DNA from 3 places in the Micromonospora vinacea genome. Region 3 is predicted to be linked to each of the others. Evidence: riboswitches for the same ligand, from Rfam matches in the RefSeq annotation. Region 3 holds a riboswitch; each other region holds the start of a gene.
The links. A riboswitch is a leader RNA that binds a small molecule or an ion and turns the genes downstream of it on or off. The one in region 3 is predicted to bind cyclic di-AMP.

Region 1 (9,479 bases), 2.2 Mb from region 3:
GCCGAAGATCAGCGTGCCTTCCCGGGTGGCCGGCTTGGCGACCCGGCGGGCCAGCGACAGGTCGAAGCGCTCACCCCGGGGTTGGTTCCAGTCCACCGGCAGCGACAGGGTGCCGCACTCGGCGCTGTTGTCGGTGGCGCAGGGCCGCCAGTCGATAGTCGGGGCGGGCTGTGGTCGGGCGGCGGCCGGGCTCGCCGGGGTCAGGCCGGCGGCCGTGAGGGCCAGGGCGACCGCCCAGCCGACTGCGGATTTGCGTACGCGCAGCATGAGGTGCTGTCCTCTCCTCGAAGGAGCGTTGCGGTGAAACTCGCCCGCTGGGCGAGGTGACGCTGCTTCCACCCGGGCCGTCGAGTAGCCGCTCGACGGCCCGGGGCCTCTCGTCCGCCCTGTCAGTCGACCTCGCGCAGGACGCGTTCGAGCGTGGTCATCCGGGTCTCCATCCCGCCCAGCCGGCCATCCATCGCCGCGAGCAGTCGGGCGTTCTCCGCCTGGGCCTGAGCTGCCGTCTCGGCGAGCCGGCGGTAGTCGTCCGCCCGGTCCGCCTCGTACCGGGCCCGCCGGGTCTTGGCGAGCTGCACGACTGTCACAGTGACCACGCTGATCAGGAAGCCGAAGATGCCGATCGCGCCGACCACCTCGGTCCAGTCGTGCTCGCTCATCGCTGTGCTCCCGGCTGCTCGCCCGAGTCGGGCACTGTCAGCGTCTCGACCGCCGCCGCGATGACCGCGGGGGTGAGTGTGAGCACGAACGGCTCCACCTCGTAGTAGTTCATGGCCTTCCCGTCCTCCGACAACTCCAGGCGGGCGGTGACCAGCCCGGCCGCCGCCAGCTTCCGTAGGTGGACCTGCAACAGCGCCCGGCTGATGCCCAGTTGCCGGGCCAGCCCGCTGACGTACGCACGCTCGCGGGCCAACGCGGCGACGACCCGCAGCCGGTGCGGGTTGGCCAGGGTGGCCAGCACCCGGACCAGGTCGTCGCCGGTCGGCGGTGGAGCGGTGCTCATAACCAGCCCTTGCACATGCCAAGAGAAGTTAGCAGGTGCCGGCGTGCGGCGGTGTGGGACGGAAGCGGAATCAGGGGGATCTCAGGGTCGGCGCAGGAGGCCGGACACACAGCACGCCGGGCCGGTGATGATCACCGGCCCGGCGTGCGGGTTACGTCGTACGTCAGCTCTTGAAGGCGTCCTTGATCTTCTCGCCCGCCTGCTTGAGCTTGGCGGTGGACTGGTCAGCGCGACCCTCCGCCTCCAGCTGCTCGTTGTCGGTGGCCCGACCGGCGCCTTCCTTCAGCTTGCCGGTCGCGTCCTCGGTGGCGTTGTTGATCTTATCGTCGAATCCCATTGCCAACCTCCATTGCGAGCGTCGCTACAACAACAGAGGTACCCCCGCCGTCACCGGCCCAACCATTACCGTCGTCACAGATCGGCAGCGGCCGGGCGAAAGCGACGCAGGCGCAGGCTGTTGGCCACCACGAAGACCGAGGACAGCGCCATCGTGGCGCCCGCGATCATCGGGTTGAGCAGGCCGGCGGCGGCCAACGGCAGGGCCGCCACGTTGTAGCCGAACGCCCAGAACAGGTTGCCCCGGATGATGCCGAGGGTGCGACGGGACAACCGGATGGCGTCCACCGCGGCGTCCAGGTCGCCCCGGACGAGGGTGAGGTCGGCCGCCTCGATCGCCACGTCGGTGCCGGTGCCCATGGCCAGCCCCAGGTCGGCCTGGGCCAGTGCCGGCGCGTCGTTGACCCCGTCACCGACCATCGCCACCGACCGTCCCTCGGCCTGGAGCCGCTTGATCACGTCGACCTTCCCGGCCGGCAGCACCTCGGCGATCACCTCGTCCACGCCCACCTCGGCGGCGACCGCGCGCGCCACTGTGGTGTTGTCCCCGGTCAGCAGGACCGGGGTCAGCCCCAGCCCACGCAGCCGCGCCACCGCCGCCCGGCTGGTCGGCCGGACCACGTCGGCGACCGCGAGCACGCCCCGGGCCCGCCCGTCCCAAGCGGCGACGATCGCCGTACGGCCGGCGGCCTCCGCGTCACGCACGGCCCACTCGACCTCCGGCGGTACGTCGAACTCGCGCTCGCGCAGCAGCCGGACCCGGCCGACCAGCACGGCCTGGCCGTCGACAGTGCCGGTCACGCCCAGCCCTTCGAGGTTGCCGAAGGCGGTCACCGGGGGCAGCGCGCCCGCGTCGGTGGCAGCGGCGGCGATCGCACGGGCGATCGGGTGCTCGGAGGCGGCCTCCACCGCCCCGGTGAGCCGGAGCAGTTCGGCCCGGTCCACACCGCTGGCCGGCACCACGTCCACCAGTGTCATCCGGCCGGTCGTCACGGTGCCGGTCTTGTCGAGCACCACGGTGTCCACCCGGCGGGTCGACTCCAGCACCTCCGGGCCCTTGATCAGCACGCCGAGCTGGGCGCCCCGACCGGTGCCGACCAGCAGCGCGGTCGGGGTGGCCAGGCCGAGCGCGCAGGGACAGGCGATGATCAGCACGGCCACGGCCGCGGTGAACGCGGCGGTCGGGCCGGCCCCGGTGCCGAGCCACCAGCCGAGCGTGCCGACGGCGAGGGTGATGACGATCGGCACGAAGACCCCGGAGATCCGGTCCGCCAGCCGCTGCACGGCCGCCTTGCCGCTCTGCGCCTGCTCGACCAGGTCGGCCATCCGGGCGAGCTGGGTGTCCGCGCCGACCCGGGTGGCGGTGACGATCAGCCGCCCGCCCGCGTTGATCGTGGCGCCGACCACGCCGTCGCCGGGGGCGACCTCGACCGGCACCGACTCACCGGTGAGCATGCTGGCGTCGACAGCGGAGGTGCCCTCGTCGACCACCCCGTCGGTGGCGATCTTCTCGCCGGGGCGGACCACGAACCGGTCACCGACGACGAGCCGGTCCACCGGGATCAGCGTCTCCACGCCGTCACGCAGCACCGCCACGTCCTTGGCGCCGAGGTCGAGCAGGGCGCGCAGGGCGGCACCGGCAGTCCGCTTGGACCGGGCCTCGAAGTAGCGACCGGCCAGGATGAACACTGTGACCCCGGCCGCCGCCTCCAGGTAGATGTTGCCGGCACCGTCGGTCCGGGTGATGTCGAAGCGGAACGGGTGCGTCATCCCGGGCATCCCCGCGTCACCGAGGAAGAGCGCCCAGAGCGACCAGCCGAACGCGGCAAGGGTGCCGAGCGACACCAGCGTGTCCATGGTGGCGGCGCCGTGCCGCAGGTTGGTCCAGGCGGCTCGGTGGAACGGCAGCCCACCCCAGACCACCACCGGGGCGGCCAGGGTCAACGACAGCCACTGCCAGTAGTCGAACTGCCAGGCCGGGACCATGGCGAGCAGTACCACCGGCACACTCAGGGCCACCGACACCCAGAGCCGGGTACGCGGCCCCCGCAACGGGTCCACCGGGGGTTCCGCGCTGGGCGGGGCCGGCAGCGCCGCCGTGTAACCGGTCTTCTGCACTGTCACGATCAGGTCGTCCGGGGTGACGCCGTCGGCGTACCGGACTGTCGCCTTCTCGGTGGCGTAGTTGACTGTGGCGCTCACCCCGTCCATCCGGTTGAGCTTCTTCTCGATCCGGGCGGCGCACGCGGCGCAGGTCATCCCGCCGATCGCCAGTTCGATCCGGTTCGGCGCCTCGGGCAGCGGTCTGCTGGTGGTGGTCATCGTCTGGTCCCGTCAGTCGTGTCCGTGCCCGGGGGTGCCGTGGTCGGCCCCGCCGGTCGGTGCGGGCCCGCTCGGCGTGGGGGCGTCTCCGGTCGGGGCAGCACCGGCGATCACCGTGAACTCGGCGGTGTGCACCCGTCCCCCGTGCTGGAAGTCGAGGTAGATCCGGTAGCTGCCGGCCGAGGGCACCTCGGCGAGGAAGGTGACGGCCGGACCGGGCCGGGTGCGCCCGTCGCCGGGAGTGCCGTCCGGGTGCACGTGCAGGTACGCCAGATCGCCCCGGCGCAACGCCACCAGGTGCCCGTACGCGCCCAGGTAGGGCTCCAGGTCGGTGACCGGCTGCCCGTCCCGGCTGACGGTCAGGGTCAGCGACGACGTGCGGCCGGGCTGCGGCGTACCGGCCAGGGTGACCGTGTAGCCGTCGACTGTGGTGCTGGTCGCCGGGGCGGGCAACTGTCGTTCGGTCAGCTCGCCGGGGACTGTCACGTCCACGCCGAGGGTCAGCGGCTCACCTCCGGTCGGGGTGAAGTCGGCGAACGCCCGCCACTGCCCGGGGCCGGTCAGCGGCGTGTCGACCCGCCAGGTGCCGTCCGCTGTCAACTCGGGGTGCACGTGCCGGAAGCCGGAAAGGTCCCGTCGGGCGACGATCAGGTGCATCTGCTTGTCGTGCGCCACCTCGTACCGGGTGACCGGGCGGCCGTCCGGGCCGGCGATCCGGAAGGCGAATTCGCCGGCCGGGGCGTTGACCGGTTCGAGGGTGTAGCCCCGGTCGGAGACGAGCAGGCCGCCGGGAAGCCGGGCGGCTGTCTCGTCGTGCTCGCCCGTCGCATGGGCGGCGTCGCCGTCGTGCCGGCTCTCGGCGGCCGGGGCGGGGTCGACGACCCGGCCGATCCCGTAGGTCGCGCCGAAGACCGCCGCCAGGCCGACGGCGAACCCGGCCAGTCTCGTCACGGTGCGCATGCCGGCCCTCCGATCACGCGTCGACGAGGTCGTAGCCGGCCTCGTCGACGGCGGCCCGGACGACAGCGGTGTCCAGCGGCTCGTCGCTGCTCACCGTGACCCGGCCGGCCGCGAGGTCGACCTGGACGTCCCGCACACCCGCGATGGCGCTGACCTCGGCGCTCACCGCGCTGACGCAGTGCCCGCAGGTCATGCCCTGCACCTGGTACGTCGTGTTGACCATTGGATCGTCTCCTCTTGCGGTACCGGTACCCGGTGGGGGTATCCCATCGGGACACGACCGTACCATACCCCCTGGGGGTAGGCTATCCTGGTCGGCATGACCGCACCCACCCCGATCCGCGGATACACCGCCAGCAAGGACCAGCTGCTCGCGCGGCTCCGCCGCGTCGAGGGGCAGGTCCGGGGCATCGAGAAGATGGTCGACGACGACCGCTACTGCATCGACGTGCTCACCCAGATCTCCGCGATCCAGGCCGCCCTCGACAAGGTGGCCCTGGGGCTGCTCGACGGGCACGCCCGGCACTGCATGCACGAGGGCGCCGCCGAGGGTCGAGCCGACGAGATGGCCACCGAGATGATGGCTGCGGTCGGTCGGCTCATGAAGCGCGGCTGACCGCCGGGGCCGCCACGCGGGCGGTTCGGGCACCCGACACTCCGCCACGACCTGCGACGCCCAGGTTGGCTGGCTAGCATCTCCCACGATGGCCCTCCGCATGCCGCCGTACAGCCGGGCACCCTCGCCGCCACGACGTGGCGTCGTCCCCGGTCGACCGGGCCGAGCACTGACCCTCCGTGATCAAGTGATCATCAGGCAGCGATCCGTCCCGCCGTCCGCCGCGTTTCCACAGCAACGGTGAACCGTCCGGACCGCTGACCCGTATCCCGCACCGGATCGTTGGGAGTCTCACCTTGGCCGCCGACCACACTCACAGTGCGCCGTCCGCCCCACCACGGGTGCGACGGATCCTCGTCATGACGGTGGTCCCCCTCTTCGTCGCCACAATGCTCGCCGCGGCGCTGCTCTGGCCGCGCGGCGGGTCACCGCAGACCGATGGTGGTGCGGACGTGCCGCGCTACCCCGGCACCGTCACCCAGGTGGTGAGCGAGCCGTGCCCGCCGACCCCGTCGGTTCCCGAGGGCACACCGAGGGTCGGCGACGGACGGTGCGGCACCGTCGACGTCCGGGTGGACGACGGGCCGACCGCCGGCAAACAGGTACGGACACCGGTGCCCGACGGGCCCGGCGCACCCCGGGTCGAGGTCGGCGACGAGGTCATCCTGGTCGAGCTGGCCGACCCCACCGACCCGACCACCAGCAACTGGAACATCGCCGAGCACCAACGCGGCACCCCGATGGTGTGGCTGGCGGTGGTCTTCGCGGCCGCGATCGTCGCGTTCGGTCGATGGCGAGGCCTGGCCGCGCTCGCCGGGCTGGCCGCCAGCTTCGCAATCCTGCTCACCTTCGTGCTGCCGGGCATCGGCGCCGGCCGGTCACCACTGCTGGTGGCGGTGGTCGGCGCGGCCCTGATCATGTTCGTGGTGCTCTATCTGACGCACGGCGTCACCGCACAGACGTCGGTCGCGGTGCTCGGCACCCTGGGCAGTCTGGTGCTGACCGGCGTGCTCGCCACCATCGCCACGGCAGCGACCCACCTCACCGGTTTCGGCAGTGAAGACGCCACCACCCTGTCGATGTTCCAGGGCGACGTGGACCTGCACGGCCTGCTGCTCGCGGGGATCATCATCGGGTCGCTCGGGGTGCTCGACGACGTCACTGTCACCCAGGCGGCCACCGTCACCGAACTGGCGAACGCCAACCCCGGGCTGACCCGGTTGCAGCTGTACCGGGCGGCCACCCGGGTCGGCCGCGCGCACATCGCCTCCACTGTCAACACCATCGTGCTGGCGTACGCGGGCGCGTCGCTACCCCTGCTGCTCCTGCTCACCGCCGACGCACGGCCGATCGGGCAGATCCTCACCAGTGAGTTCCTCGCGCAGGAGATCGTCCGCAGCGCGGTCGCCACCCTCGGTCTGATCGCCGCCGTACCGCTGACCACCGGGCTGGCCGCCGTGGTGGCCGCCGCCGGACGCAGCGATGCCCCACCGTCCACCGACGCTCCCTCGCCCCGGCCCCAGCCGGACCGCACGGAGGCACTTGCCGCACTCAGCTCACCGCGGACGACCGGCTCCGACGAGCCGGACCGGACGCGGACCACACCCCCATCCGAGGCCACCGACCGGTGGCCGGAGTCGAACAGGAGCACGGATACGGCATGGTGACACTCCTCAGCGTGACCAGATCGGGCACCCACCCTGAGAACCGCGTCACTGGTCACTCAACGCTATGGCGAAATGACGCTTTTGGTCGGCATCCAGGCGTAGCTCACCCGGTCGACTCTCGGGTAACCTCGCTGCCGGTTACCGATGAAGGCGCGAAGCGGCGCCTGCGGTGCCACCGCCCAATCGCCAGCCGGCGAGCCGGGGACCCAGGTATCTGGGGTGAATCCGCGTCAGCGGTAGGGGCCGCTTCCGCCCCGAACCCGTCAGCTAACCCGGTCGGCGGTCGACGGAAGGGAACATTGTGACGGCACCCCTACGCCGCTGGTTGACACCCGTGGTGGCCGTGATCGCCGCACTGACAGTGCTCGCCGGGCCGCTCCCGGCACACGCCGCCCCGACGAACCCCACACCGTCCGGGCACGAGGAGGACGGCGAGCCCAAGCTGCTCAACGACGTCATCGAGCAGGCCAACCGCGACTACTCCGCCGCCAAGTCCAAGCTGGACAAGTCCAAGAAGCGGCAGAGCGAGCTGGCGGCAGAGGTCAACCGGGCCAAGGCCGACCTCGACGCGTTGGCCCCGCAGGTCGGGCAGATCGCCGCCCAGGCGTACCGGACCGGCCGGATCGGCGCGGTCGCCATGCTGCTGGAGAGCGACGCTCCCGACTCGTTCGTCCAGCGCGCCGGGATGCTCGACGAGATCAACATGGTCAACGAGAAGAAGCTCTCCGAGGTCAACGAGGTGAAGGCCCGCGCCGAGCAGGCCAAACTGGCCCTCGACACCGAGGTCCGCGAGCAGCAGAAGCAGACCGCCCTGATGGCGAAGCGCAAGAGCGAGGCCGACAAGGCGCTCTCCCTCGTCGGCGGCAAGGGTTTCACCGGCGGCCTGGTGGATGCCACCTCCAAGGTCGCGAAGATCGGCCCGGGTCGCACGGCCGACGGTGACTGGAAGCCCCAGTCGTGCAGCGAGAACGACCCCACCACGTCCGGCTGCGTCACGCCGCGCACGCTGCACGCGTACAAGGAGGTCAAGGCGGCCGGCTTCAACCGGTTCGTCGGCTGCTACCGCCCCGGCGGGCCGTGGGAGCACCCGAAGGGCCGCGCCTGCGACTGGTCGCTACAGAAGAGCGGGTTCTCCCCGTGGCACAACAACGACACCCGGACGTACGGCAACAACGTCGCCGCGTTCCTCATCCGTAACGCCGACCGGCTCGGCATCTACTACGTGATCTGGAACCGGCAGATCTGGTTCCCGGCCACCGGCTGGAGTTCGTACAGCGGGCCGTCGAACCACACCGACCACGTCCACATGTCGTTGCTCTGACCCGCACGATCCCCGTCGAGGGCCGTTCCGCGTGACGCGGAGCGGCCCTCGACGCGTCAGACGGTGGCGGGCGCGGTCGCGTCGGTCGACCCGGCCGGGCTGTCCAGCGTCGCGAAGCCGGCCGGCATGGCGGCCACCGGGCGCACCGCTCCGGCGGCCAGCCGGTAGGACACCCCCACCACCGCGCATCGCCCCCGCGCCACCTCGTCGGCCAGCACCGGGGACTGCCCGAGCAACGTCTCGACGGTCTGGGCGATGTGGATGTCGACGATGCCGTCGATGTCGTCCACGCCCTCGGCCTGGGCCCGGCGCAGGCTGGGCAGCACGGCGTCGACCACCGCGCGCAGATGGCCACTGGGTGCGGTACCCGTCGCGACGGACTCCCGGGCCGCCTGCACCGCACCGCACGAGTCGTGGCCGAGCACCACCACAAGCGGAGTGCCGAGCACTGTCACCGCGTACTCGACGCTGCCGAGCACCTCGGGACCGGCGGTGTGCCCGGCCGTGCGAACAACGAACAGGTCGCCCAGCCCCCGGTCGAAGATGATCTCGGCAGCCAGCCGGGAGTCGGAGCAGCCGACGATCACCGCGAACGGGTGCTGCCCGTCGGCCACGGCGGCCCGGTGCCCGGCATCCTGGTTGGGGTGGCGTGGAGCACCGTCGACGAAGCGCCGGTTGCCGGCGATCAGTTCGGCGTACGCCCGGGTCGGCTCGCTGAGCGCGGACGCCCGGTCGGTGGTCCGCTGCGGACCCGGCTGACCACCGACGCTCCCGGTTTGACTCATCCCGCACCTCGTCTCGACGCATCTGACCTGGTCAAGCCGGCTTTCCGCCGGCCGGGCGGCGGGCGCTGGCTCGGGCTCCACCGTCACACGCACGGTAAGATGCGTCAAGGGATGCGTGATTTAGATTTCATACGTTGACTTTGGCCACCCCCTGGGCAACCTTCCCGTGGCAGGGCCGGCAAGACTCTCGCGAAGGCAGGCGGACATCCGGAAGGGCGGTTCCACGATGGCGAGCACGGTGACGGGCGACACCGGCAGCGGGCGGAACTGGACGTTCCTCACCAATCACGGGCACGTCCTGCTGGCCATCGCCCGCGATCCGACGGCCCGGCTGCGCGACGTCGCGGCCGAGGTCGGCGTGACCGAACGGGCCGCGCAGGCGATCGTCGCCGACCTGGAGGCGGGCGGTTACCTGCACCGCACGCGGGTCGGGCGACGCAACGAGTACACCCTCAACCCGGCCGGCCGG
Region 2 (9,479 bases), 3.8 Mb from region 3:
TGCGGATGCTGCTGCGGGATCACACCAACATCAACGGCCAGGTCATCGTGGTGGACGGTGCCGCCGCCATCTGACCTGCGGCCGGTTTCCCTCCCGGTGCGACCAGCGCGGCACGGCGGGACCGCCGTGCCGCGTCCGGTGCCGGGGTTGCTCGCCGCCGCCGAGCAGCACCTGCGCATCGGGTCACCGGCCGCGATGGCCGACGCGGTGACCCGCAGCCACCTCGACGACGGACGGTGCGTCGGCTGGTACGGCCCACCAGTGCCCGGTTGGCGGGTGGCCATCGACGCGGAGCGCGCCGCCGCCGCGGTGCCCCCGGCGTTGGCCCGCCGCTTCGGCCCGGGTGACTTCTGGGCCCGGTGGACCCGGGCCGAGTGCTGCTGCAAGCTGGCCGACGTGCCGATCGCGACCTGGTGGCGCTGGCACGGGTTGGGCACTCCGGTGGACGGCACCGCGCTCTGGCGGACCCTGCGCACGGCCGATCTGGTGGTCACCGTCGGCTTCGCCCCGACCCTCCCGCCCCGCGATCTTGCACTTGCTGACGCCGAATCGCGGCTTTCGCGCCTTGAGTCGGGACAGTAACTGCACGATCGCGGGGCGGGTGCCCGTCAGATCAGGTCCCAGCTCAGCGGGGTACCGCGGGGGACGTCGCTGGTGAAGGTGCGGCCCAACACCCGGTCGATCTCCACGGGGGCCAGCCCGCCGGCCGGCCGGATCGAGCGGACGTTGTTCGCGGTCACCGGGTCGCCGGCCCGCACGTCCTCGACCACGAAGAGCGACCGGCGGAACCGCAGCCCCTCCCGCTCGGCGGGGGTCGGGCCGATCGCGGTGCCCCCCAGCGCCGCGTACGCCCGGCCGGACTCGGCGACCAGGGCCGTCAGCTCCGCCGGGTTCAGGGAGAAGTCCGAGTCCACGCCACCGTCGGCCCGGTCCAGCGTCACGTGCTTCTCGATGAAGCAGGCGCCGAGCGCCACCGAGGCGACCGCGACGCCGATGCCGGGCGTGTGGTCGGAGAGCCCCACCGGCACGTCGAACGCACCGGCCAGCACCGGCAACCGGCGCAGGTTGCTGTCGGCCGGCGGCGCCGGGTAGGACGCGGTGCAGGCCAGCAGGACGATGCCCGCCGCGCCACCGGCCCGGGCGGTGCGCACGGCGGCGTCGATCTCGGCGACCGTCGCCATCCCCGTGGAGATCACCATCGGCTTGCCGGTGCTGGCCACCAGCCGGATCAGCGGCAGGTCGACAAGCTCAGACGAGGCGATCTTGTACGCGGGCGCGTCCAGTGACTCCAGCAGCTCCACGGCAGTGGCGTCGAACGGCGACGAGAAGACGGTCAGGCCGCGCTCGCGGGCCCGCGCGAAGATCGGGGCGTGCCACTCGTACGGGGTGTGCGCGCGCTCGTAGAGGCGGTACAGGTTCTCTCCGCCCCACAGCTCGTGCCCGCTGGAGATCCGGAACGCCGGGGTGTCGACGTCGATGGTGATCGTGTCCGGCCGGTACGTCTGGAGCTTGAGCGCGTGCGCGCCACTCTCGGCCACCGCGTCGACGATGGCCAGCGCCCGGTTCAGATCGCCGTTGTGGTTGCCGGACATCTCGGCGACCACGAAGGGTCGCTCCCCGGCACCGACCGCGTGCGGTCCGATCTTGATTGTCGCCGTCATTCCGACCTCTGCTCAGGTACGCCCGCACCGGGGTGCGGTGGTGCTGTCGTCGTCCACCCGGCGGGCGGACGACCTGGAAAACCGGGGCGCCGGGAGCCGCCCCGGCTCCCGGCGTGCTCTGTGGTGGGGTCGATCACGGCAGCCGGCCACCGGCCAGCGCGTCGCGTCGCTCCGGGGCGAGCCCGGCGTCGCGCGTCGGCGCGGTGCCTGCCGCTCGGGCCGGGTCCTCGTCGGCGGCGGCCGAACCGCTGTCGGCGCCGACCGCCGGGCCAGGCCGACGCAGGCGACCAGCGACCCGGTGGGCCTGGCGCAGCGCCGAGTACGCCAACCAGTCACCCCGCCCGACGAGGCGGTGCTTGAGCCCGGTCACGCCCGGGGGCAGCGGGTACCCGCCGGTGGGCAGGTACCGACGGTAGTGCGCGGCTGCCCGGTGGAAGAAGTCGCGCCGCAGGTGTGGGTGCAGCCGGCCATCGTTGCCCACCACCACCAGGTAGTGGCTGATCATCAGCTCGAACAGTTCGGCCTGCAACCGCTCGTCCGGGTGCTTCCGGGCGACCCAGTCCATCAGCCGCTCGTACTGGGCGAAGGCGTCGAAGTGCCGGCCGCTGCGGGTGGAGGTGATCGCGCCCTGCCGGCCCTGGCGGTACAGGTAACAGACCCGGTCCAGCACGGAGACCTTCTCGGCGCCGATCAGCAGCGGGTGGCTGAACGGGATGTCCTCGTACCAGCCGGGGAAGAACCGCAGCTCCAGCTCGTCCATGAAGTCCCGGCGGACCACCTTGTTCCAGGCGGTGTGCTGGACCCGTAGCAGCTGCGGCTGGTCGGCCAGCCGGGTCACGCCGGGAATTCCGCGCAGCAGCGGGCTGCTCGCGTCGACCTCCCGTCGGCCGTCCTCGTGCACCCGCAGGTGGTCGAGCATCAGCACGTCGGGCTGGTGCTGGCGCAACCGGTCCAGCACCGCCGCGATCGTGCCCGGCGGCAACCAGTCGTCGCTGTCGACGAACCAGACGTACCGGCCGGTGGCCACGTCGAGCCCGGCGTTGCGGGCCAACCCCAGACCCACGTTGCTGCTCAGGTGCACGACGCGGACGCCGTCGCGGCCGACCGCGTAGGAGCGGAGCATGTCGCCGCAGCCGTCCGGGGAGGCGTCGTCGACGGCGATCAGCTCGACCGCTTCCGACTCGCCCGCCGGGATGTCGGCCCGGATCGACTCGAGGCACTGGTACAGGTACGCCTCGACGCCGTACACGGGCACGACGATGCTCAACAGCGGTGCGTGCGTCGGCTCATTGACCACGTCCGCCACCTTCGACGACCCGGGTGGCCGGCCCCGGAACCTGACGTTGCCGCCGATGGTGGAATCTCTGAACTCCCGCCCAGCGGAAGGTGAACGCCCTCCGGTGGGCGATCCCCGGTCCGGGGAACGCGGGCCTGGTGGGGCGGGTGGGACGCGTCCGGTTCACCCGGGAGTGACCCGGTAGGGTGCCTCGGTGCGGCCCTGCCGGGCCGTCGCGGGCGTCGCCGTCGCGCCGTCCGACGCCGCGCCGAGGAGGCTACGACAGTGCTGGTGACCCTGCCGAGCGCCGGGATCCCGGCATGACGAGCGTCGCCGCGACGTCGGACGTCCGGCCCGCACCCGCGCTGCCCCGGCTGCCCTCGCTGACCGGGCTGCGCTGGATCGCCGCCCTGCTGGTCTTCGGCTTCCACGCCGGCACGATGCGGATCATCGCCGAGCCGGACTACAAGGCCGTGATCGACGCGCTGTTCACCCTCGGCCTCTCCGGGGTGCAGTTCTTCTTCATCCTCAGCGGTTTCGTGCTGGTCTGGTCGGCCCGCGAGGGCGACTCCCGGCGTACCTTCTGGCGGCGCCGGATCGCCAAGATCTACCCCAACCACCTGGTGCTGTGGGCGGCGACGCTGGTGGTCGCCTGGTGGTTCGCCGACCCGGTCCTACCGGCGGCCGCACTGGAGAATCTGCTGCTGTTGCAGGCGTGGGATCCCCGGCCGGGCTGGTTCTACAGCATCAACACCGTCAGCTGGTCGCTCTCCTGCGAGTTCTTCTTCTACCTCTGTCTGCCGCTGGCGCTGCCGTTGCTGCGCCGGGCCCGACCGAAGCTGCTCTGGGCGTTGATCGTCGCGCTGCCGCTGCTGATCCTCGCGCTCTGGCCGGCGCAGGAGTTGGTGCCGGAGGTGAGTCGGTGGTGGTTCACCCAGATCTTCCCGCCGGTGCGGTCGCTGGAGTTCTGGTTGGGCGCAGTGGCGGCCGAGTTGATGCGCCGGGGGCTGTGGCGCGGTCCCGGTCTGACCGTGGCCAGCGGAATCTTCCTGGTCACCTGGGTGACGGCCGCGCAGTGGATCCGTGCCGAGCTGTGGACCACGCTGCTCGCTGTCGCGTACCTGTTGGTGATCACCGCCGCCGCGGACGCGGACGTGCGGGGTCGGCGCTCGCCGTGGCGGTCCCGGCCGCTGGTCTGGCTCGGTGAGGTCTCGTTCGCCTTCTACCTGGTGCACGTGCTGGTGATGACGAGCGTGCTGCGTTGGAGCGGAACCTGGGGGATCGGCTTCGAGGGTTGGCGTGGCCCGGCCGTGGTGCTCGGCTTCCTGGTGGCGAACCTGATCCTCGCCGGCCTGCTGCACCGCTTCGTCGAGACCCCGATGATGCGCCGGCTCGCGCCGCGCCGCGCGGCCCGTCCGGCGCCCGTCCCCCGACAGCGCACCGCTGGCGACGACGACGCCCGAGACCCCGCGAGCAGCGCCCGCGGCGAGGCCGGCGGGGCTGCCGACGAGGTCGGTCAGGCCGGCGGTCGATCACCGTACGTCGACCTGCGCTGACAGCGTCCACCCTGGTCAGCGGGGTCGGCGCGGCGTGATCCGACACGCCCGTGGCCAGTGCGCCCGGGTCGGCACGACGGTAGCCTGGTGCCGTGCTTCCGGTCGCGTTCACCTGTCCGCTGTGGTGGGTGGCGCGCTGGGCGACGCGGGTGCTGACCAGCCTCGCCGTCGTCGCGGCCCTGGCGCTCGGCGCAGGCCCGGCCACGGCCGCCGGATCAACGCCCAGCCCGGTGCCGACGTCGAATGCGGTGCTGGCCTCCGTCGCCGCCGGGCCGTTGGCGGCCTCCTGCCGGCAGGTCGGGGCGCACGGTGCGGCGCGCCAGGCGATACCGCCGGAGGCCGCCGAGGAGTCGGTCCCGACATCGTCGGTCGACACGCCGGTGGCGCTCCCCGGCGACCAGGGCACCATCGCGGCCGGCGTGCTGCCGGTCCGCGCGGCCGGGTCCGACCGGCTGCCCCTCGTCGACGCTGCGAGCGGTCGGGCTTCCCGGGCCCCACCCGGGCGCTGAGCCACCGGGACGACCGTCCCGTCACCGCGCCCCGTCGACCCACCGTTCCCTGACCCGCCGACCCGTGGCCCATACTGGCCCGCTGGTCGGTGCGGCTCCCCATCGCACTGCTCTCTCCCCGAGGTGCCGACCATGGAGACCGTCGTCTTCTACCAGTTCGTGACCGAGGTGCCGCAGGCCGCCGCCATCTGGTCGACGCTGTTCCTGCTGACCCTGGGCCTCCTCACCGTCCTGGCCGCCCGCCCCGAACGGGAGCGGCCCGCTGACGATCCGCCCCCGGCCGGGCCGACCGTCCGGGAGATGGCCGCCGCCGAGGCCGTCGACGTGCGCCGGTACGCCGAGGAGGTGGCCGTCGCCGCGGCTGGCGCGGCCACCACCGCCCGGCGCCGACGCGCGGCCTGGCAGACCGCTCAGGAGCAATTGGAGCGGGCCTGGACCGGGTACGACGAGGCGGACACCGCAGCGCGTCGCTTCGCCGGGGCCGGGGTGTTGCCCACCCCGCAGACCCCGCACACCCCCGCCGAGTACGCCGCCCGGGAACGCTTTCTGCACCGCGCGGCGATGGCGGCGTACTGGCGGGGCGACCTGACCATGGCCCAGCTCAGCGACGTTTTCGGGCACCGCCGTGGCTGGGATCCCCGGCGACACCCTGTCGAGCAGGAGGTGTTGATCAGCCGGGTGGTCCGGGACGCGCGGCTGGCCGACTACCAGGTGGCTGCCGGCCGTGAGCGGGCCGCCTGGCGCGACGCGGAGTTGGCCGCCGAGTCGGCCCGTACCCTCGCCGAGGAGGCGTACGCGGCGGCGGCCCGGCTGCGTCCGACCCCGGTGCCCGCTCGCCGGTCGGTGGCCGATGCGATGCGACCCGCCGTCGTGGCACGGTGGCGCCCGGCCCGGGTGAGTTGAGCCCGATCCGTGATGTGAGGCCGGTCACCCAATAGCGGAATCGGACGGTCGGCGCGATCGGCGGCATTGTTCCCGCGATTATGGTCGCCTTCTTCGCGGCCTGTCCGGTTGTCGACCGCAGGCGTCACCGTAACCGGTTGTCCCATCGAGTCACATCATCGGCAATACGCGCAGAAATTGTCGCGCCAATTGAGGTTTACGCAGGTGAACCTGGCTTGGCAGGGCGTGAAGCGGCCAGTAGTGTCGTCCCGTCCGGTGCGGTAACCGATCGCAAGACGCGACGCCGCACCGACCCGCTTAATCGTGATCAACGAACCGGGGACCCACCAGTAAGTCCGGGGTGAATCCGCGAGCCACGGCCCGCGGTAGGGCGATCTTCCCGCCCGAATCCGTCAGCTAACCCGGTAGGCGGTGTCGGAAGGAGTCCCATCCTCGTGCAGCACCTTTCCACCCCTCGGTTGTTCCCTCGCCTCCACGGCGCGGCGGTGCACCCGCTCACTCGTCCAGTGACGGTGAGCTGACCCCCCCGGGTCATCGCCTTTCCCGCCCGGCCGCGCCGGGCGTTCCCCTGAGCGGTTCACCATCCGCGGACCACGGTCCGCGCGCTGGCGCCTGCCCGGATACCGGTCCGGCCCCGGTGTGCCGCTCTCCCCCCGATCCGTGGAGGACCCCGTGAAGCACACAGTGAAGCGTCAGCTCCGTCGCCTCGTCACCGAGCGCCCGTACCAGATCGTCGCCGCCTCCGCCGCGGCCCTCGCCATCGCCACCACCACCGGCGCCCTGCTCACCACGGCCGACGACGCCCCGGCCGGCCAGCGCACCGCGACCACTGTCGCCGAGATGCGCAGCGACGTCGCCGCCTCCCGTGGCGAGGCCCGGGACGCGTCCCCCTCGGCCGGCACCGCGCCGACCACTGCCGCCCCGGCCACCAGCACCGCGTCACCCGCCGCAAAGGCCAGCAGCAACCCGGACCTGACCCGGAAGCCGGAGCGGCCGAAGCCGCCCGCGACCAAGGTGCTGGACTACGACTACGAGGCGCAGAACACCTACTACAACTGCGGCCCGGCGGCCACCCGCAACGCGCTCAGCGCCGCCGGCATCGACCGCACCCAGGAGGAGCTCGGCGCCGAGCTGGGCACCACCGAGATGGGCACCAACTCGGCCGAGGACACCACCCGGGTGCTGAACGCCGAGGTGAAGGGCTCCCCGTACCGGACCCGGATGTTCCCCGGCTCGCCCAGCCCGGCACAGATGGACCGGCTCCAGGCCGACGTGGTGAAGGCCATCACCGACGGCCGTGGCGTGGTGGCCAACGTCGTCGGGGACGCCACCGACACCGACGGTGGCTGGCACTCCTACGGCGGCGGGCACTACATCGCCGTCGTGGGCTACAAGGACAACGGTCGCACCGTGCGGATCGCCGACTCGGCGAACCCGGCCGACCCGTCGTACTGGATCACCACGATCGACCTGGCCAACTGGATCACCAGCCGGGGCTACTCCGCCTGACCCGGGCACGCTGACCGCCGCGGGCGCCGTCTCCCACAAGGAGCCGGCGCCCGCGGTCTTTGTCCGCGCGGGCCCGGGTAACGCCATCGACGGCTCTCGTACCGGGCCGTGAACCGTGGGAGACTGCGGCCGTGGTGGAGAAATCGGGTGGTCACGCCGGCCGTAGGCCGGTCCTGCTGCTGCTGCACGGCATGGGGGCGACCGGGGACGTGTGGTTGCCCTGGGCGCCGTACCTCGAGCAGCACTGGCCCGGGCGGTGGCTTGCACCGGACCTCGCCGGACACGGCTGGGCGCCGCCGCTGCCGTCGTACTCCTTCGCGGGCTTCGCCCAACAGATCGCGCAGGCCCTCGCCCCCGACGACCGGCTGGTCGTGCTCGGGCACTCGCTGGGTGGCGTGGTCGGCCTGGCGCTGGCCGCCCGCGACGCCGGAACGCCGGTGGACGCGGTGGTCGGGCTGGGCATCAAGGCGCTCTGGTCACCCGCCGAGCTGACCCGCGCCGCCGAGGTCGCCGCCCGACCGGTGAGCTGGTTCGCCAGCCGCACCGAGGCGGCTCGCCGCTACCTGCGCGTCGCCGGGCTGGCCGGCCTGGTCTCACCGGACCACCCGGTGGTGGACGCCGGGCTGCGCCAGGTCGACGGCCGGTGGCGCCTCGCCATGGACCCGACCGCCTTCGCCGTCGGCGAGCCCGACCTGGCCGCGCTGCTGGCGGCGACCGACGTACCGGTGGTGCTGGCGCGCGGGGAGAAGGACCCGATGGTCACCGACGAACAACTCAAGGAGTACGGCGTACCGGTCGCCACGCTGCCCGGCCTCGGGCACAACGCGCACGTGGAGGACCCGGCGGCGGTGCTGGCGCTGCTCGACCCCTACCGCTGAGCGGCTACGCCGGTGCGGAGGCGGTCAGTGTCTCGGCGGGCGTCAGCTCCCGGCGGGCGGCGGTCAGGAACGCCTCGGCGTACGACTCGGCCGGGAAGTCACCCAGGTAGCGGCGGCGGGTGGCCCAGCGGGCCTCGGCCAGCGGGTCGGTGTCCAGCAGCGCGGTCAGCACCTCGTCCACGTTGGACATGTCCCGGCGCAGCACGTAACCCGATCCGGCCAGCGGGAACCGCTCCACGAACCGGTCGCCCTCGTCGCCCATGTCGGTGACCGCGTACGGCTTGCCGGAGTAGAGGAAGTCGGAGATCACGCCGGACACGTCGGAGACCAGCGCGTCGGCGGAGTTGACGCACTCGGTCAGGCTCAGCTCCCGGGCTGCCGCGCCGACCACGTGCTGGCGGCCGGTGCGGGCCCGGTCGGCGACGAGCAGTTCGGTCAGGCGGCCCAACTGGCGGGCCGATGCCGGGTTCTGCGCGGTGTACGGGTGGGCCCGCAGGATCACCGTCGCGCCGCGCTCCACCAGTCGGCGCAGCAGGCCCTCGGCCACCGGCAGCGAGCAGTAGTCGGCGTCGGCGTGGTGCCCCGTCCAGGTCGGGGTGTACAGCACCGTCGGGTGCGCCAACCCGCGCGTGGGCTCGGAGCCCACCTCGATCGACTCGACCTGTGGGCGACCCACCACCACGAACTTCTCCGCAGGGATCTGCACCCCGGCGCGGGCGTACCTGTCGATCGCCGCCTGCCCGGCCACGAAGATCCGGTCGAAGATCCCCGACACCGGGTTGGCGCTCGGCGCCTTGTCGCTGTCGCCGTGGTGCAGCTGGATGTGGGTGAGCTGGGTGAAGCGGACGCAGTGGCTGTTCTTCGCCCCGTGGTTGACGTAGAACGCCGCCCGCAGGCTCGGCACCAACGCCTGATCCATCGCCCCCAGGGTGGGGCAGTAGACCACCGGGGCGTCGGTGGCCGCCGCGATCGGGGCCAGGAACTCCGGCTCGCGCAGCATGACCAGAAACGGCCGGCCGATCCGTTCCAGGTACGGCAGCCACATGGTGACCTGGTATTCCGACCCGGGAGGCGCGGAGAAGTAGAGCAGGAACTCCGGCTGGTGCCGGCGCAGCGCGGCGGCCACCGACCCGCCACCGGCCCGCGGTCGGAACCGCCGCCGGGCCAGGTCCAGTGCGACAGCGCCG
Region 3 (9,479 bases):
CACGTCGGCCACCGGAGCGAAGTCGATGTTGATGCCCATCGCGGCCAACTCGGCGCCGGCGGCCCGCCAGGCGGCCTCGGTGAGCTTCGGGTCACCGGCGGCGCCGGCCGCGAGGGCGCTGGGCAGCACTGTGACCCCGTCGGTCACCCGGGTGACCACGCCGTACTCCTGGTCGGTGCCGATCAGCAGCGGCGCGGGACCTGCGGCGAGCCGACCGGCGGCGGTACGCAGCCCGGTGGTGAGCTCGTGCACCTGCTTGGGGTTGTCGACGTTCGTGGTCTCCTGGTTGCCCTTGGTCGGGTCGTCGGCGCTGAAGCCGACCAGGATCAGGCCACCCAACCGGTACTTGGCGATCATGTCGGCGGGGGTGTCGACCCCGGCGAGGGCCTGGTTACCGGCCGCCGAGCCGGCGGAGACCTTCGTCGCCGAGTCGCCGTAGGCGTACGGCATCAGCACCTGGCCGACCAGGTCCTCGTCGGAGAGCGTCGCGACCAGCGCGGCGGCCCGGCCGGCGGGGTCGCTGGCCGGCGGTACGGCCGGGACGCTCGGGCCGGCGGACGTGCCGACCGGGCTGGGCGTCGGAGCGGGGCGGGGCGAGCCACCCGAGCAGCCGGAGACGAGCAGGGCGGTCAGGGCGGCGACAGCGATACGGGCGCGCCACGGGCGATTCGACACGCCGCCCATCCCACCAGCTTCTCCCTTATCGGGGCAACTTGACCTTACCGGTCGTCACCGACTCGACGGCGTACGGCCAGCGGCCCGGCGGCCGGGTCAACCGACCCGAGTGAGCAAGGTCACCGGGGCGCCGTCGCCGGCGTACCGGTAGGGCTCCAGGTCAGCGTCCCACGCCGTGCCGAGCGCCTTGTCGAGGGCGTGCGCCAGCGCCTCCGGGGCCCGGGAGGCCGCCATCAGCGCCCGAAGTCGGTCCTCGCCGAGCTGGATGTCGCCCGCCACGCCGACCGTCGCCCGGAACAGGCCACGCGCCGGCACGTACATGAAGCGCTCACCATCGGCACCGGGACTCGGCTCCTCGGTGACCTCGAAACGGATCATGGGCCACTGCCGTAGGGCAGCAGCCAGCTCGGCGCCCGTCCCCGGACGACCGGTCCACCCGCACTCGGCCCGGCGTGCGCCGGGGTCGACGGGCTGAGCCGTCCACTGCAGGTTGACCGGCGCGGCTAGGACGCGCGCGATCGCCCACTCGACGTGCGAGCACACGGCGAGCGGGGTCGAGTGGACGTATACGACGCCACGCGTTGGCACGGTGACCTCCCGGAGAGCGAGGTGCGTCTTCCCCTACGACCTCGTCCACCCAGGTGGCTGCTGCAACACATGATGACTCCTGTGACGCGTGGTGCGCCAGGGAATCGGAAAAAACGCCGGGTGGAATAGCCGGACGGGTGGTCGCCGTTGCCTCTCAGGACACCGCGACGACCAGCATGATGTCGTGGTCCTGTACAGTTCCACCGGCGGCTTATGCCGCGTTACACCTTCGCGGGCCGAGTCACGTACGACCCGCACACAGCCCCCGGACGTCCAGTCCTCCCGTACGTCTTGCAAGGAGTACCTCCGTGGCGAGCAACACCTCTAAGACCGCGCGCGCGTCCGTCCGGGCCGGCCAGGCTGGCCAGGGTGGCGCCCTCAGCGTGCTGGGCGAGTTCAAGTACCTCATCCCGCTCAACGGCGGCAAGCACGCCTACGTGCGGAACCTGACCAACGGCAAGACCGCGCACCTGCGCACGGACTCCGACGCCTTCGTCGAGGAGATCCGCGTGCTGGCCGCCGCCGGCCACGCCGCCAAGATCCGGGCGGAGATCAACAACCTGGCTGCCACCCACCCGGGTGACGGCTGGGAGGCCACCGAGAAGCGCCTGGTCGCGGCCGGCGTCTTCGAGGGCTGAGCCCTCCCCACCGCACCACTGAAACCGCCCGCCGGGAGTTCCCGGCGGGCGGTTTCGCGTGTCCACGGTCCGGGTCAGCCCGGATCGAGCAGGGTGACCTCGCCGGTGGCCAGGTCGTAGAGGCCACCGACCACGGCGACCCGGCCGGCAGCCACGGGGCCGGCCAGCAGGTCGTCCTCGCGCAGGGTGCGCACTGTGCGCCGGACGTGCCGGCGGATCGCCAGCGGCTGCACCGCCGGATCGTCGATCCCCGCCTCGGCCACCGCCGGGGCGATCTCGTCCACCAGGTGCGCCAGCGACCCCCCGGGACGCTGTCCGGTGCGCAGCGCCGCCACAGCGGCCTCCACCGCGCCACACCGCTCGTGGCCGAGGACCATCACCAGCGGTACGCCGAGCTGGCCGACCACGTACTCGATCGAGCCGCAGACCGCGCGATCGAGCACGTGGCCCCCGGTACGGATCACACAGATCGCACCGAAGGTCTGGTCGAAGATCGCCTCCAACGGCACCCGGGAGTCGATACAGCCCAGCACCACGGCGTACGGCTGCTGGTCGCCGGAGGCCGCGGCGGCGGCGGCCGTGACGTCGTGCCCGTGCACCGGCTGACCGCTGATGAACCGCCGGTTACCGGCGAGCAGGTCGGCCAGCGCGGCGCGGGGTGTACCGCCGGCCTGCCGTCCCTGCCCCGACGTCGCCCCCATGGGTGCTCCCGACGACACCATGCCGTTCAGCTTGGCCCGCCGCCGTCCCGCACGGGCGAGGTCGGGAATGTTCGCGACGGCGCGATTGGCGTGGTGTCATGGCGGGTAGCCGGTGTTACCGCCGGGTATCCCGGTGCTGGTGGTACTGGGCGGCCCTGGGGAGGTGGCGATGCCGGAGCGGTTCGAGGTCGGCCTGCCGGACGGTGTACGGCTCAACGTCGAGGCGACGGGTCCGACGGACGCCCAGGTCACCGCCATCCTGCTGCACGGCTGGACGCTGGACGGGCGGGCCTGGCACCGGCAGGTCGACGCGCTCACCGCGGCACCGTTCGGCGACGCGGTACGCGTGGTCACCTACGACGCGCGGGGGCACGGCCGGTCCAGCTGCATGGCGCTGCCCACGGCCACAGTCGCCCAGTTGGGTGACGACCTGGCCGCGGTGATCGACGCCGTGGCGCCGACCGGCCCGGTGGTGCTGGTCGGGCACTCGATGGGCGGTATGACGATCATGGAGTACGCCCACCGCCACCCCGCGCACTTCGCCGCCCGCACCACTGGTCTGGTCTTCGTCTCGACCACCGCCGAGGGGCACACGCACACCGTCTACGGGCTCTCGCCGCGGATCGCCCGGTTGATCCGGCTGGCCGAGACGACCGGCGCCGGCGTGCTGGCCCGGTGTGGCTCGTGGCGCGCGCCCCGGGCACTGCTGAACGCGCTGCAACCGAGCATCCGGTGGATGCTCTTCGGTGACCGCTGCGAGCCGGCCGACATCCGCCTGGTGACGTCGGCGGTGGCCCGGGCCTCGCTGCGCTCGATCGGTGGGTTCCGCGCCTCCATCGGCACCCAGCACCGACTGGACACCCTCGCCGCGTTGGCCCACCTGCCGGCCGCCGCCCTGGTCGGCGACCGGGACCGGTTGACCCCACCGCCGTGCGCCGAGTCGATCGCGGCCGCTCTGCCGGCCACCGAGCTGACCGTCTGCCCAGGTGCCGGGCACATGCTGATGATGGAACGGCCGGACGAGGTCAACGCCGCGCTCACCGGCGTGCTGCGGCGGGTGCTCACCGAATCGTCGCCGGCCCACCCTGGAGCGACCCCCGCCGAGACGGGTGCCTGAGTACGTTCGCGCACCTCGGGCGCGGCGGGTCGGGCCCGGGGCCGTACTCTTCTCGGTTGGCCCGCGCGGTTCCCGCCGCCTGCCGGCGACCTCTGAAGGAGCGTGCGTTGACCGACCAGACCGGCCTGGAGCAGGAGATCGCCGTCGAGCAACGACACCTCGACCGGGTGTACGCCCGACTGGCCGAGCTGCGACGGTCGGCCGTGCGCGCCGAGCGTGACGGCTACCGGATGGCCCGGGTGGGCACGCACGGCGCTCTGGTCGAGCGCGACGCGATGGTCTTCCACGCGGCGCAGCGGCGGCACACCCTGGACGCCGAGCACGAGGGGCTCGTCTTCGGCCGGCTGGACCTGCGCGACCGTCAGGTGCTGCACGTCGGGCGACTCGGGATCCGCGACGAGGACGCCGTCACGCTTGTCGTCGACTGGCGCGCGCCGGCCGCCGCCGCCTTCTACCAGGCCACCCCGGCGCAGCCGCTTGACGTGGTGCGGCGGCGCACCATCCAGTCACGCGCCGAGCGGGTCACCCGGATCGAGGACGACCTGCTGGACCCGTCGGCCGCCCCGGAGGGGATGACTGTCGTCGGTGACGGCGCGCTGCTGGCCACCCTCTCCAAGGCCACCGGCCGGGGCATGCGCGACATCGTGGCGACCATCCAGCGGGAGCAGGACGAGGCGATCCGCTCGCCCGGCTCCGGGGTGACGATCGTCGCGGGCGGCCCCGGCACCGGCAAGACCGCTGTCGCCCTGCACCGGGCCGCGTTCCTGCTGTACTCCGACCGCAGCCGCTACGCTGGCGGCGGCATCCTGGTGGTCGGCCCGTCCTCGGTCTTCGTCGAGTACATCGGCTCCGTGCTGCCGTCGCTCGGTGAGGACACCGCGACCCTGCACTCGCTGGGCACGCTCTTTCCGGGGATGACCGCCACCCGCCCCGACCCACCCGAGGTGGCGGCGGTGAAGGGCTCGCTGCGGATGCGCCGGGTGCTGGAGCGGGCGGCCCGCGACGCGGTGCCGGGCGGCCCGGGTGAGCTGCGGCTGCTCTACCGGGGCACGTTGCTGCGGTTGGACCGGGCCGCGCTGGACCGGATCCGGGACCGCGCGCTGCAACGCGGCGCGCGGCGCAACGAGGTGCGCCGGGCCGGTTTCGACGGGGTGTTCGCGGCGCTCTGGGCGCAGGCCCGTGAGCTGAGCAGCGGCCGGCTGCCGGAGCAGCCGGCCTTCGAGGCGGAGATCGCCGAGCGGTCGGAGTTCCGGGAGTTCCTCAAGGCGTGGTGGCCCCGGCTGCACCCCCGGCACGTGCTCGGCTGGCTGGCGCAGCCCGACCGGCTGCGCCGCTACGCCGGGGGCATCCTCTCCTCGGCGGAGATCCGGCTGCTCAACGCCGCGTACCGGAACCTGGACTCGGCCGGGCTGACCATCGCCGACGTGGCGCTGCTGGACGAGTTGGACGCCCTGCTCGGTAAGCCCGCGCAGGCGGCCAAGGCCCGACGCGACCCGTTCCAGCTCGCCGGCGGCGTGCGCGAGTTGAGCACGCTCGGCGAACGGCAGCGGGCCGCCCGCGCTGCAGCCCGGGAGCGTCCGGAGGACTACCGGGAGTACGCGCACGTGGTGGTGGACGAGGCGCAGGACGTCTCGCCGATGCAGTGGCGGATGATCGGTCGACGCGGCCGGCTGGCGTCCTGGACCGTGGTGGGCGACCCGGCGCAGACCGCGTGGACCGGCGACCCGGAGGAGCTGACCCGAGCCCGCGACCAGGCGCTGGGCCGGCGCAAGCGACACGATTTCACGCTCACCACGAACTACCGCAACTCGGCGGAGATCTTCGCGGTGGCAGCGGCGGAGATCCGTCGGCTCTACCCCGACCTGCCGCTGCCGACCGCCGTCCGCTCCACCGGGGTCGAGCCGGTCGAGCTTGTGGTGCCCGCGTCGGGGTTGGAGACCGCGACAGTGGAGGCCGCCGCCGGCCTGCTGGCCGAGGTGGAGGGCACGGTCGGGGTGATCACGCCGGTCCCCCGCCGGGACGAGGTCGCCGGTTGGCTCGGCGCACTCGGCGCGCCGAGGTTGCAGGTGGTAACCAGCCTGGAGGCCAAGGGCATGGAGTACGACGGGGTGGTGCTGGTCGCCCTGAGCGAGATCCGGGCCGATCCGGGCGCCGGGGTACGCACCCTGTACGTGGCGCTCTCCCGGGCCACCCAGCGGCTCACCACCATCGACCCGACCGGCTGACGTGTGCGGACTGCCGCCGGCGGGAGGCGCTGCCCGTACACTTGCACACATAGCGATGTGAGCATACATTTGACCGGGTCCCGACCAGCGGCGGAAGGTGGTTCTCGTGGGCGCAGGTCATGACCACCACCATGGGTCCGTCGCCAATGCCGCACACCAGCACCGAGGTCGACTCTGGGCGGCGTTCGGGCTGCTCGCCACCCTGATGGTGGTCGAGGCGGTGGTCGCCCTGCACACCGGCTCACTCGCCCTGCTCTCCGACGCCGGGCACATGTTCACCGACGTGCTCGGCATCGGGATGGCGCTCGCCGCGATCACGGCGACCCGGCGGGCCACCGGCGACCCGCAGCGCACCTTCGGGCTCTACCGGCTCGAGGTGCTCGCCGCGCTGGCCAACGCCGTCCTGCTCTCCGGCGTGGCGATCTACGTGGTGATCGAGGCGATCCGCCGTTTCGGCGACCCGCACCAGGTCATCGCCGGCCCGATGCTCGCGGTGGCAGTGCTCGGCCTGCTCGCGAACGTCGCCGCCTTCGCCCTGCTGCGCGCCGGGGCCCGGGAGAGCATCAACCTCCAGGGCGCCTACCTGGAGGTGGTCGGCGACCTGCTCGGCTCGCTCGGCGTCATCGGCGCGGCCCTGCTCATCACCGTCACCGACTGGTGGTGGGCAGATCCCCTGGTCGCGGTCGCCATCGGCGTATTCATCCTGCCGCGCACCTGGCGGCTGGCCCGCGCCGCCATCCGCATCCTGGTGCAGGCCGCCCCGGAGCACCTCCAGGTGACCGCCGTGCACGACCGACTGGCCGCCGTCCCGGGTGTCGTCGAGGTGCACGACCTGCACGTCTGGACGCTCACCTCGGGCATGGAGGTGGCCTCCGCACACCTGACCATGGCACCCGGCGCGGAGGTCGGCGCGGTGCTCACCGCGGCGCGTACCGCCCTGCACGACGACTTCCGCATCGAGCACGCGACGTTGCAGATCGAGCCGGGCGCCGCCTCCGGAGCGTGCGGCTCCATCGAGTGGTGAGGGCTTTTCGGAGCCTTCCTCCGCTCTTGCCGTAATTTTCCGTGGTGACGCACGCACCGTCCGTCACATTGGCTGCAGCCGCCCCACCGGCACCGGTAGGCTCGGTCCCGGCCTCCACCAGGCGGCGCCTTCCCGGCGCCGGTGGCGGCCGCCGCCTAATCGCCCAAGCGGGCGAACCGGGGAACCATGTTCCTGGGGTGTATCCGCGTCAGCGGTAGGGATCTTCCGTCCCGAACCCGTCAGCTAACCCGGTCGGCGGCTGACGGAAGGACATGCGCAGTGGCACCAGCACGACCACCCGCCGCCCGACTGGCGGCCCTGATCGTCGCGATGTTCACCCTCGGCGTCGCGCTCCCGGCCGGCACCGCCTCGGCCGCTCCCCCGACCGGCCTGCGGGCCGCCGCACCCGACTCAGACGAGGAGGGCGGCACCCCTGCGTTGCGCGCCCAACTCGAGGCCGCCAGCAAGGGCTACCTGGACGCGAAGCGCGCCCTGGACACCTCAGTGAAACGGCAACAGCAGCTCGCCACCCAACTGAAGACCATCGAGGTCGAGATCGGCCAGCGCAACGGCAAGGTCGGCGAGATCGCCGAGGTGGCGTACCGCACCGGCCGGCTCGGCGCGATGTCGGCGCTGCTCAACAGCAACACCCCGGAAGGCTTCATGGACCGGGCCGCCGCGCTGGACGCGGTGGCCGCCAACGAGGACCGGGTGCTTCGCGACCTGCTCGACAGCAAGGACAAGGCCAACCGCACCCGGGTGGCCCTGGACGGCGAGATCAACGAACAGCGCAAGCAGGTCGCGGTGATGGCCAAGCGCAAGGACCAGGCCGAACGGGCCCTGACCGTGGCCACCACGCCCAAGCCGCAGACCACCGCCGACGCCGGCTCCAACCGGGGCACCTCCAGCGCCAACGCGAAGGCCGCGCCGCGCAACTCCGACGGCTCCTGGCCCTCCGAGTCGTGCAGCGTCAACGACCCCACGCCGGCCAACGGCTGCATCACCCCGCGCACCCTGCACGCGCTCAACCAGGCCAAGTCCGCGGGCTTCACCCGGTACGTCTCGTGCCACCGCCCCAGCGGCTCCGGTGAGCACCCGAAGGGCCGGGCCTGCGACTTCGCCGCGCAGAAGAACGGCTTCGGCGGAAACGCCACCGGCGGCGACAAGACGTACGGCAACAACCTGGCCGCGTACTTCATCCGCAACGCCGACCGGCTCGCCGTGCTCTACGTGATCTGGTACAGGCAGATCTGGCTGCCCAGCAGCGGGTGGAAGTCGTACAGCGGGGCGCACGGCACCCCGTCCACCGACCACACCAACCACGTGCACCTGTCGGTCTACTGACCCACGCGTCGTGATGCCTGTGAGCCACCGGGACGGCTCACAGGCATCACGCGTGTCCGGGGCCGGGCTACGTCGCCGGGCGTACCCCTGATGTCGTCGCTCGTCGGACGACCCGGCCGGGGCCGGCGGGCAGCATCGGCGTATGCCTCGGATCCGACCCGCCACCCGCAAGGCGCTGCTCACCCTGCACCTCGTCACCTCGCTCGGCTGGCTGGGCGCCGACCTGGTGCTACTCACCCTCGGCATCGCCGTGCAGCGGGGCGCCGACCCGGCGGTGGTCTATCCGGTCACGGCCCTGGTCGGGACGCTGCTGTTCGCGCCGCTGAGCGTCCTGGTCTGGCTGATCGGAGTCGCCAGCTCGCTGCTCACCCCGTGGGGCCTGCTGCGCCACCGGTGGGTGCTGGTCAAGCTGGTGCTCACCACTGTGATGGTCGGGCTGGTGCTGTTCCTGCTCACCCCCAACCTGCGCCACGCCGGAGCGGTCGGCGCCGCCCTGCCCGCACGCGATCGCGCCGATCTGGTCATCGCGCCGGCGGTGTCGACCAGCCTGATGATCATCGCGACGGTGCTGTCCACCTACAAGCCGTGGGGCCGGCGTCCCGCCGCCCGAACCACCCGCACGAACCGCGCTCGCGCCGAAACCACAACCTAGGTGCCTCCGCCCGCAGTACGCGCCAAGGCCACGGCCTGTCCTGCGCCGCGATCTTGCACTTGCTGTCCCGACAAAGGGGGCATCTCACCGATATCGACAACCGGAACTGCAAGATCGACGAAGCGGGTGCGCGAGCCTCGGGGCGCCGGGTTCAGGTGGGCGGCGGGTTGCCGGTGCGGTCGAGGGCCGCGCCCAGCCGGGTGGCGAGGGCCAGGTGAGCGGCTTGCGCCTGGCGGAACGCGTAGCGGAACAGTGGCGTCGGCGCGGTCAGGGTGATCTCGACGTCGATGCGGACCAGGCCGTCCGGCTCGGCGCGTAGTCGGGTGTGGTTGCGCACGGTGGTGGCGGGCCACTGGCGGGCCACCATGACGATCTCGTCGGCCTCGCTGATCAGCACGTCCGCGTGGTAGGTGGTCCGAAAGCGCAGCGGACCGGCCGCCAACCGGTCGTTGATCGTGTAACTGGCCTGGGCGCCGGGCCGGGGCGGCACCCGGCGGACCCGGACGATCAGCGGA

Region 1: linked by a shared signal. The riboswitch ahead of IW249_RS12005 (coiled-coil domain-containing protein) and the one ahead of IW249_RS01450 (coiled-coil domain-containing protein) in region 3 are both predicted to bind cyclic di-AMP.
Region 2: linked by a shared signal. The riboswitch ahead of IW249_RS19520 (C39 family peptidase) and the one ahead of IW249_RS01450 (coiled-coil domain-containing protein) in region 3 are both predicted to bind cyclic di-AMP.

Annotation. Positions count from the first base shown of each region.
Region 1 covers NZ_JADOTY010000001.1:2,492,446-2,501,924, reverse strand. Annotated here, with positions in the region: gene IW249_RS12050 (alpha/beta hydrolase) at 1-267, opposite strand, end outside; gene IW249_RS12045 (hypothetical protein) at 390-659, opposite strand; gene IW249_RS12040 (ArsR/SmtB family transcription factor) at 656-1,003, opposite strand; gene IW249_RS12035 (CsbD family protein) at 1,167-1,340, opposite strand; gene IW249_RS12030 (heavy metal translocating P-type ATPase) at 1,415-3,661, opposite strand; gene IW249_RS12025 (DUF8832 domain-containing protein) at 3,674-4,621, opposite strand; gene IW249_RS12020 (heavy-metal-associated domain-containing protein) at 4,635-4,844, opposite strand; gene IW249_RS12015 (metal-sensitive transcriptional regulator) at 4,941-5,237, shown strand; gene IW249_RS12010 (YibE/F family protein) at 5,534-6,904, shown strand; cyclic di-AMP (ydaO/yuaA leader) riboswitch at 7,071-7,201, shown strand; gene IW249_RS12005 (coiled-coil domain-containing protein) at 7,206-8,225, shown strand; gene IW249_RS12000 (carbonic anhydrase) at 8,282-9,010, opposite strand; gene IW249_RS11995 (helix-turn-helix transcriptional regulator) at 9,237-9,479, shown strand, end outside.
Region 2 covers NZ_JADOTY010000001.1:4,116,815-4,126,293, forward strand. Annotated here, with positions in the region: gene IW249_RS19485 (SDR family NAD(P)-dependent oxidoreductase) at 1-74, shown strand, start outside; gene IW249_RS19490 (hypothetical protein) at 127-582, shown strand; gene pseI (pseudaminic acid synthase) at 609-1,661, opposite strand; gene IW249_RS19500 (glycosyltransferase family 2 protein) at 1,795-2,958, opposite strand; gene IW249_RS19505 (acyltransferase family protein) at 3,258-4,493, shown strand; gene IW249_RS19510 (hypothetical protein) at 4,586-5,002, shown strand; gene IW249_RS19515 (hypothetical protein) at 5,135-5,905, shown strand; cyclic di-AMP (ydaO/yuaA leader) riboswitch at 6,190-6,331, shown strand; gene IW249_RS19520 (C39 family peptidase) at 6,566-7,414, shown strand; gene IW249_RS19525 (alpha/beta hydrolase) at 7,546-8,292, shown strand; gene IW249_RS19530 (CDP-glycerol glycerophosphotransferase family protein) at 8,297-9,479, opposite strand, start outside.
Region 3 covers NZ_JADOTY010000001.1:295,498-304,976, forward strand. Annotated here, with positions in the region: gene IW249_RS01415 (glycoside hydrolase family 3 protein) at 1-684, opposite strand, end outside; gene IW249_RS01420 (DUF3145 domain-containing protein) at 772-1,263, opposite strand; gene IW249_RS01425 (hypothetical protein) at 1,572-1,901, shown strand; gene IW249_RS01430 (carbonic anhydrase) at 1,976-2,602, opposite strand; gene IW249_RS01435 (alpha/beta fold hydrolase) at 2,772-3,719, shown strand; gene IW249_RS01440 (HelD family protein) at 3,827-5,944, shown strand; gene IW249_RS01445 (cation diffusion facilitator family transporter) at 6,051-6,968, shown strand; cyclic di-AMP (ydaO/yuaA leader) riboswitch at 7,111-7,242, shown strand; gene IW249_RS01450 (coiled-coil domain-containing protein) at 7,248-8,312, shown strand; gene IW249_RS01455 (hypothetical protein) at 8,455-8,964, shown strand; gene IW249_RS01460 (SRPBCC family protein) at 9,116-9,479, opposite strand, start outside.